DNA from 2 places in the Peribacillus sp. FSL P2-0133 genome. Region 2 is predicted to be linked to the other one. Evidence: predicted binding sites of a transcription regulator. Region 2 holds the regulator's gene; the other holds the start of a gene.
The links. Region 2 encodes NrdR, which represses ribonucleotide reductase genes. Its sites were predicted from a motif close to AACACNATATATNGTGTT; they were not measured.
Positions count from the first base shown of each region.

Region 1: a site for NrdR is predicted at 2,144-2,161, ahead of MKY17_RS18615 (vitamin B12-dependent ribonucleotide reductase). Genes of this name have one in related genera too.

Region 1 is NZ_CP150254.1:3,880,658-3,885,092, reverse strand. Features, by position in the region: gene gcvPB (aminomethyl-transferring glycine dehydrogenase subunit GcvPB) at 1-334, shown strand, start outside; gene MKY17_RS18625 (rhodanese-like domain-containing protein) at 496-879, opposite strand; gene MKY17_RS18620 (biotin/lipoate A/B protein ligase family protein) at 1,082-1,918, shown strand; gene MKY17_RS18615 (vitamin B12-dependent ribonucleotide reductase) at 2,312-4,435, shown strand, end outside.
Region 2 is NZ_CP150254.1:4,232,899-4,237,333, forward strand. Features, by position in the region: gene dnaI (primosomal protein DnaI) at 1-927, opposite strand, end outside; gene MKY17_RS20365 (DnaD domain protein) at 914-2,326, opposite strand; gene nrdR (transcriptional regulator NrdR) at 2,391-2,852, opposite strand; gene speD (adenosylmethionine decarboxylase) at 3,121-3,501, opposite strand; partial or broken gene MKY17_RS20380 (IS5/IS1182 family transposase) at 4,086-4,318, shown strand.

The DNA.
Region 1 (4,435 bases), 350 kb from region 2:
TAATCGTCATTGTAAGCATGAATTCGTATTAAGCGGACGCCGTCAAAAGAAATTAGGGGTAAGGACTCTCGATATAGCCAAAAGATTGCTGGATTTCGGGTATCATCCTCCAACCATTTACTTCCCGTTGAACGTGGAAGAAGGAATGATGATAGAACCGACTGAAACCGAGTCAAAAGAAACGCTGGATGCGTTCATCGATGCGATGATCCAGATTGCCAAGGAAGCGGAAGAAACCCCGGAAATCGTTCAGGAAGCTCCGCATACAACCGTTATAAAGCGGCTTGATGAAACTCTTGCTGCAAGAAAACCTGTTCTGCGTTATCAAGCATAGACTGATAGCTTACACGAAAAAAATCCCTGCCTGCCGGCGGGGATTTTTCATGTTTATGTAAGAATTCATTAAAGTTCAACAGTTAACTTTCATTTTCCTAGAGCCCGCATGATGCACAAGAATGCTTTTTAATTTAAAAGAGCCCATGCGGTGATGGGGTCTTATTTCTTTGCTTTGATTTTCCCGGTCCACATCTTGAAACCGCCCTTTAGGTGAAAAAGTTCCCTGTAGCCCTTTTTGTATAGCATGGCTGCAGCTCTTCCGCTGATGATTTCGCTTTGAGCATACAAATATACAGGCTTGTCCGGTCTAATTTCGACCAAGCGGGTTTTCATTTGAGTCATAGGGATGTTTCTTGCGCCTAAGATATGACCATTATCGAAATCATTCGGTTCCCGCACATCGATTAGCTGCACTTTTCTGTAGTTAGCGATAAATTCGTCCTGTGTTAATGTTTTAACGATTTTACGCTGGCGGTACCAATTAAAAAGTGAATACGCAATAACCACTCCCAAGATGATGAGCAGTGTATATAATATTTCCAAACATAAAAACTCCCTTCTACCTTAACGAATACAGACAATCTTTATTATATAATTGCTTTACCCAATAATCAAAAAGAATTTTCATCAAATTCTTCATCGACTTGATAGCACTTTCTTTTTTAGAGTGTTAAAGTCTGTTAAACTACTACATGTGAGTTTTTGTGGGGGAATGAAAAACAGTCTATTGAAACGAGGGGTAAGGATGACTAAAGAAAAATGGGGTTTTATAGATTCGGGGTATTGTTCACCGGCTTTTAATATGGCGTTGGACGAAGCACTGTTAAACTGGCAAAGCAAAGCTGAAATTCCGCCAATTATACGCTTTTACGGCTGGGATCCAGCGACATTGTCGATTGGTTATTTTCAAAAGGCTGAAGCGGAAATTGATTTGGAAGAGGTCAAAAGGCAGGGCCTTGGTTTTGTTCGCAGGCCGACAGGAGGACGAGCGGTACTGCACGAGCATGAATTGACTTATAGCGTAATCGTTCCAGAATCCTATCCGGGAATGCCAACTACCGTTACTGAAGCATATCGTGTCATTTCTGAAGGAATATTAATGGGGTTCAGGAATCTGGGATTGGATGCTTATTTTGCCGTGCCTAGAACCGATCAGGAAAAAGCGGCTTTAAAAACGCCCAGGTCTTCCGTCTGCTTTGATGCTCCAAGCTGGTATGAACTGGTCGTCGAGGGCAGGAAGGTCGCTGGCAGCGCTCAAACCAGGCAAAAAGGCGTCATCCTTCAGCACGGTTCCATTTTGCTTGAACTTGATGATGATAAGCTCTTTAGCGTATTTAAATTCTCAAATGACAGGGTTAAAGAGAGAATGCAAAAAAATTTAAAAAATAAAGCTGTGGCCATAAATGACATTGCCGGAAGAAAGATTACCATACCTGAAGCGAAAGAAGCTTTTGAAAAAGGTTTTGCGGAAGGACTTTCGATCGAGTTAGAGCCATACGTCCTAACTGAAAAGCAATTGCTGGAAGTGAAGGCCATTGCAGAAAGCAAATATGAAAGCGATGAATGGAATTTCATGAGATAGACGAAGTGGGATAATTAGAGTGATTAAATAAAAAAGTTTTTTCAGATTTTTTTGACCAAATAAGCTATCCCTTGCAGGGATAAGCCCTAAAAGGGATGGGGGAAAAAGCAAGGTCCAAATTAATTGAAATCTGATGAAAAATTATTGTAAATCGACATTTTCCTCCCTTTTACTAACTATATTAATTGATTTATCGTTTGACAAAATTAAAAGTTATTCAAAACAAACACAATATATAGTAGTTGAAATATTTAATACGACACTATATGTTGATTTTTGAGTTTCGCTATGATAAATTTAGGGTACTTGTTAAGCGAAACGGACATGTAAGGCTACATAAGGATTTTTGCGGCAGCAAGAACGGATCTTGAAACATATAAAGGAGAGGGAATTATGTCGGTTGTAATAAAAGAAGCTTTAAAGGTTGATCTAGAAAGGTTGAATAAGGATATTTCTTTATTTCCCCAGGTTCACCCTGTAACTGCTGATATGAAAATGGCGCATAAGGGAGTGTCCCGTCTAGTCATGCTTGACCGCTATTCTTTTAAGGATACTGAAAAAATCACACTCTCGGCAGGCGATTTCGTCGTGTTGACGATTAAGGAAGATCCGAAATTCCCGGCAAGGGGTCTCGGTTACATCGTTGAAATTGATTGGGAAACCAAAAAAGCCAAGGTATTGGTGGATGAAGAATTCCGTGGCGTATTGGATAATCCGGAAGAAGTGGAGACGGGAATTGTAAACCGTCCGTTGGATATAATTGAAAAGCCGCTTGAAATATACTATGAACAAATTGCGAAACGTAATGCAACGGGCTTGGCATCAGTGGAAACCACGGAAGAAAAAAGAACGGAATGGTTCAATAAATTCTATGAAGAATTAAAGAACCTTAATTTTGTCCCGGCAGGACGAGTATTGTACGGTGCAGGTTCCAATACGGACGTTACTTATTTCAACTGCTATGTAATGCCATTCGTCCCGGATTCACGTGAAGGGATATCAGAACATAGGAAACAAGTGATGGAAATCATGAGCCGCGGCGGCGGAGTGGGTACGAACGGATCGACACTGCGTCCAAGAAACACTCTGGCAAAAGGGGTGAATGGAAAATCCTCGGGTTCAGTTTCATGGCTTGACGATATTGCGAAACTGACGCATCTTGTTGAACAGGGCGGTAGCAGACGCGGCGCGCAAATGATCATGCTTGCTGATTGGCATCCTGATATTGCGGAGTTCATCATTTCCAAAATGCAAAATCCAAGGATTCTGCGTTACCTAGTGGAAAACACTAAAGATGAAGCCATCAAGAAATATGCGACTGATAAATTGAAATTCACGCCGCACACGGAACAGGAAACGGCTATGTATCAAGGGATCATCAATTATAAGGAGATTCCTGGCCAAGGTGGATTTAGCGAGAAAATCATTAGGGATGCAGAAGAAAAGATCCGTACAGGTGGAACGTATAGTGTCCATAATTCGGATTTTCTGACTGGAGCCAATATCTCTATTTGCCTGACTAAGGAATTTATGGAAGCAGCGGAACAAGATGCGGAATACGAATTGCGTTTTCCTGATGTAGAGAGCTATAATGCCGAGGAAATGGCCATTTACAATGAAGAATGGCATAATGTCGGTGATGTTCGTGAATGGGAGAAAATGGGTCACAAAGTCCGTGTTTACCGTAAAATCCGAGCTAAAGAGCTTTGGAACTTAATAAACATTTGTGCCACATATTCTGCTGAACCAGGTATTTTCTTTATCGATAATGCTAATGAAATGACGAATGCCAAAGCATACGGTCAGCAGGTCGTAGCCACGAACCCTTGTGGCGAACAGCCATTGGCCCCATATTCGGTTTGTAACCTTGCGGCAGTCAATCTGGCTGAAATGGCTGATAAAGATAGCAAAACGGTCAATTTCGAGAAGCTTAAGCAAACCGTCGAAGTCGGTGTGCGTATGCAGGACAATGTCATTGACGCAACTCCTTATTTCTTGGATGAAAACAAAAAACAGGCACTGGGTGAGCGACGGGTTGGACTTGGTGTAATGGGTCTGCATGACCTGTTGATCTACTGTGAAACGGAATATGGCTCTGAAGAAGGAAATATCCTGGTTGACAAGGTGTTTGAAACGATTGCGACTACAGCTTACAGGGCTTCCGTGGAACTCGCAAAAGAAAAAGGCAGTTTCCCGTTCCTGATTGGGGCAACGGACAAAGAAACCAATGAGCTTAGAACACGTTTCACACAAACCGGATTTATGGAAAAAATGCCGGAAGATATCAGGGAAAGTGTTGCTGCACATGGCATCCGTAACTCTCATTTATTGACAGTGGCTCCTACAGGAAGTACAGGAACGATGGTTGGGGTATCAACAGGTCTTGAACCATATTTCTCCTTTACGTATTTCCGCAGCGGCCGTCTGGGTAAATTCATTGAAGTGAAGGCTGACATTGTACAGGAATACTTGGACCGTCATCCAGAAGCCGATTCAGAAGAGCTTCCAAAATGGTTC
Region 2 (4,435 bases):
ATTCAAGCCATCCAGCTTGACCGGCTCCGCTAAATATTGAATTCTTTCCATTATCCTGGCCGCCTTCACTTCTTCCTTCTCACCACGCTGTGAAAAGGTTAGGTGGTTTTCCAGGCCATTCAGGTCAAAATTCGAAGTGAAAAACGTCGGCAGGTTTTCCAGCATCCTAAATTGCAAAATCGGACCAAAAACCTCATCGCGTCCCCAGCTCGTCATGGACTCCGCTCCAATATCATCCAGCATGAGGACAGGCGCCGTTTTCACCATCTCAATTTTTTCATTGACCGTATTATCACCTATCGACCCCTTAAGTTCCCGCAAGTAGTCAGGGACATAGACAATAAGGGAGGAAATTTGCCTTTCTGCAAGTTCATTGGCAATCGCACCTAATAAGTACGTTTTCCCAACACCGAATTTCCCATATATATATAAGCCTTTTTGCATTTTACCTGGCTCATATTCCATAATGAACGACATCGCCTTACTTAAAACACCCAAGCGTTTGTTTTCATTATCCGTTTGAGTAAAGTCCTCAATGGTCGCCCTTAAAATATCCTTCGGTACATACAGGCTGCGGATCAATTTTTCCCGTTTCCGCTTTTCATCCTCTGCCAATTTCCGCGGGCAGATTTCATAATTCAGGTTCAGGGCCTTCCCTTGAACCACCAATTTGGGATAATACCCTTGCATCATATTGATGCAGCCATTCAAGCTTGGACATTTATCACATTTATTGCTTTGTGAAGTGAACTCATAAAGCTTCCCCAAGTTTTTATCAATCATTTCCTTCGTGACCGTCGAACTGTTGGCATTCAAAAATAACCGCACTTGTTCGTCTTCAAAAATCTCCTGTTTCAGCTTTTCATAACGCTGTTGAAATTGGTTTGTATTGGCCAATTTATTAAGGGATCTATTAATCTTTTCCATCGTTCATTTCACCTCCTGCTTTCCACTGCTTCCATTTCTCCTGTAGCTCGCGTTTCTGGGCATTCAATTCAGGCTGATCTGCATTCTGCTCCAGCTGTGCTTCTTCTTTTTTCTCAAGCCACTCCGGAACCACTTCTTCCCGTATCGCCTTTTTCCGGCTACCCTTCGCAGCATTCCTGCTTCCTTGAGCCCAGTCCTGATATTTCCTATGTTCATTTTTAGCTAGTTCCATCGCCTCGACGACCGTAGAGACCTTCAGCCGTGCCCAATGGCCTGCCAGCTTTTCCACATAGCCCTTCGTGAACTTCATATCCGTTTTGAGCATGACGTATTCAATCAAGACATTGACGACACCCGGATTCAGCTTTTGATTGATCATCACGCCCTCAACCACTTTTAAATCACCGCTTGATGGCTCTGCACCGCCAGACAATTGCATCAGTCGCTCCCTTGGGGAAATCGTCTCCAAATGACGGATTAACTCTTGTTCCTGTGTTTTCGGTTCTTCTTTTTGTGTCCGTTCACGAATCGGCTGCACCCGATTGACTAGGGAAGGCATATCTGCCTGCCGTTCGATCTGGTACCAGTCCCTTGCCGCCTTTCTGAGCACTTCCTCATCGATCTCATCATCCAATGAAACGGCATCCATTACTAGTTTTTGCATTTCCAGCGGATCAATGCCATATAAAAAAGCAAGTTTGGCAATCGTACTTTTTATTTTCGGAGTAAAGGCCTTTTTCGGTACGATTGAGGATTTCATCCCGGCAAATAAAAGGTCAAAATCAAATAAGTCATCAAATCCCGATGGCTCGACGCCCTCCGTCCGATCGATGAATTGCTGTTCAGGCATCGGTTTCCATTCGTTCTTCGCTTCATCCGTTACATATAAAGAGTCCAAATGATCTGATGAGAATACTTCCGCAAAAGATTTAGTCACACCTTCATATTGATCGGTTAAGATATGATCATCACAAAAGAATCTTTTTAACCGGTTGAATTGCGCTTTGCCGATTTTTTTGTACAAGTAAATATTCAGCATTCCATCCGTGAAAAACTGCTGCGGGGAAAGCGGCGGGTTTAACTCATAGATGAATTCCTTCGTTTCATTTTTCGATTTCTTATATACATTCAACAGACCAATTCCTTCAAGTAAAAGGCGTGCTTCGTAAATATCACCTAACTTAAGGCCGATGGTATTCATTAATTGATAATGTGAGGAGGATTCCGACCATAGCCTGTTTTCCTCCAGCTCACTCCATAACGTCATATATAGGCTAATGCAGATAGGTCCAATAAGAGGTTGATATAGTCGGGTAAGTATTTTCCGATCATAATCATGAAGCAGCCCCGCAGATGAGACCAAATATGAATCCGCTGGGAGCAATTCTTGCCAATGCATTGACATCTCCATTCAAACCTTTCAAAAGATGTAGTGAAAAAAGAGCCAAAGTGAATCTTCAGCTCTACTTTCTTTCCTTATTTATTAAATCTTTCAATTCATCGATAAAGACATTGATATCTTTAAATTGCCGATAGACGGATGCGAACCTTACATAGGCAACCTCATCGACTTCCGCCAGCTTGTCCATTACCATTTCGCCGACATTGTCGCTTTTCACTTCCGATATGCCCTGGTTGCGCAGTTCTTTTTCTACATAACTGGTAATTTGCTCTAGTTCCTTCAAGGGAACCGGGCGTTTTTCGCAAGCCCTGATTAAGCCACGCAGGATTTTATCACGACTGAACTCTTCCCGTGTCCCGCCCTTTTTCACTACAATAAGCGGTGTTTCCTCCACCTTTTCAAATGTCGTGAATCGAAAACCACATGCCTCACATTCACGGCGTCGTCGAATCGATTTACTTTCATCGACTGGCCTGGAATCGAGCACTCTTGTTCCGTTATATTGACATGATGGGCATTTCATCATTATCAGCTCCGTATTTTATGTAGGACTCCCCTATCTAAATGTTCCCCAAGGATTTACTTCTCTATCTTAATCTTATATTAAAAGGAACGGCCAGTACAAGTAAAAAGTGTAACTTCCAGCAGCAGGCACATTCGTTCTGCCCTTGGAGCACCTTTATCAAGGTCTTTGTGCTACAAGGCAATCCTTAGCTATAAAGTGAGCAGGCTGCCGATTCATTGCATTAAAAAAGAGATGCACCCATGGCATCTCTGTGTATACGTGTTTTTTATAGGGCACTTATATTAGCTTTTTTCATTTGTACAGGACCTAATCCACGTGGTAATTCTATGTTTTCACGTGTTTGCGCATTCAAAGCTTCTGCAATATAATCTGCCGCAATATTCGGATCCAAGTTACCGCATGTATAGACATCGATGCTCGCATAGCCGTGTTCTGGAAAACTGTGAATCGTTAAGTGTGATTCAGAAATGATGACAACCCCGCTGACTCCTTGTGGAGCAAATTTGTGAAAGGCAACTTCCCGTACCTCTGCACCTGATTTCAAAGCAGCATCAACAAAAATCTTTTCAATTAAATCGATATTGTTCAGTTTTTCAAAGTCACAACCCCAAAGTTCAGAAATGACATGTCTACCCATTGTTTCCATAGTGTAAGCTGTTTCCATATTAAGCTTCCCCCTTACCATGATTTAAAAATAAGTTCTGATAACTACCACGGGGGAAAGTTAGTCCAAAGAGGTCCTAACCCTTTAAGTAGCCATCATGCAAACCGCTTTTGAAGAAGTTCACGATTCATAGTATATATGGTTTGAATTTTTTTTGCAACTCCAAATTGAAATTTTGGAAAGATAAACTTTATATGTAATAGGGATATAGCGAAGGTTCCAATGTGGGGGGAATTCTGTTTTCCGGGTTTATTCAGCGCCTTAAAGCAGCCAGGAATTGATGGATCACTGCATTAAAAATAGCCCGCTAAAAAATTTTAGCAGGCTCAGACTGTTGACAAACCCGATAATAATTGAGTTTGTCTACTGTTTTTTAGGTTTTTTATATTTGTCCGTTGATTGGAACGTAGGGCACTCGCTTTCCGCGGGCGTTCCGGGAGCCTCCTCGGCGCCATGGCGCCTTTGGGGTCTCCCTTGGACGCGCTTTTCCCGCAGGAGCCTCGTACCTTCCGTTCCAATCAACTTTGTTTTAACAGTAAGATAGAACACCTTTTACCTACAGTCTATTTAAGGAAGAAACCAAGGAGATTAAGGACAGTTCAACTGATACTGAGAGTAGCTACTATTTGAAGGATGAACGAACAAAACAAGTTTGCCTATTCGTTTCATGCGGCATCAAACCGCAATGGATTTATGTTGGGGACGACCCGGAAATACGCATGATATTCATATCTTAGAGCCTCTGGTTAAACAAGTGATTGAGAAAGTTGGAAAACCAAGAGCAGTTGCCGCAGATGCAAAAGAAAAGCATGGTATGCGTTGGGTCAACATTCTCTATAACTGCTTCAAATCCAATAAAAATCAAAAAGGTTTCGGAATGTGACCATTTTGAAACCCTTTTGACTACAAACTGAGC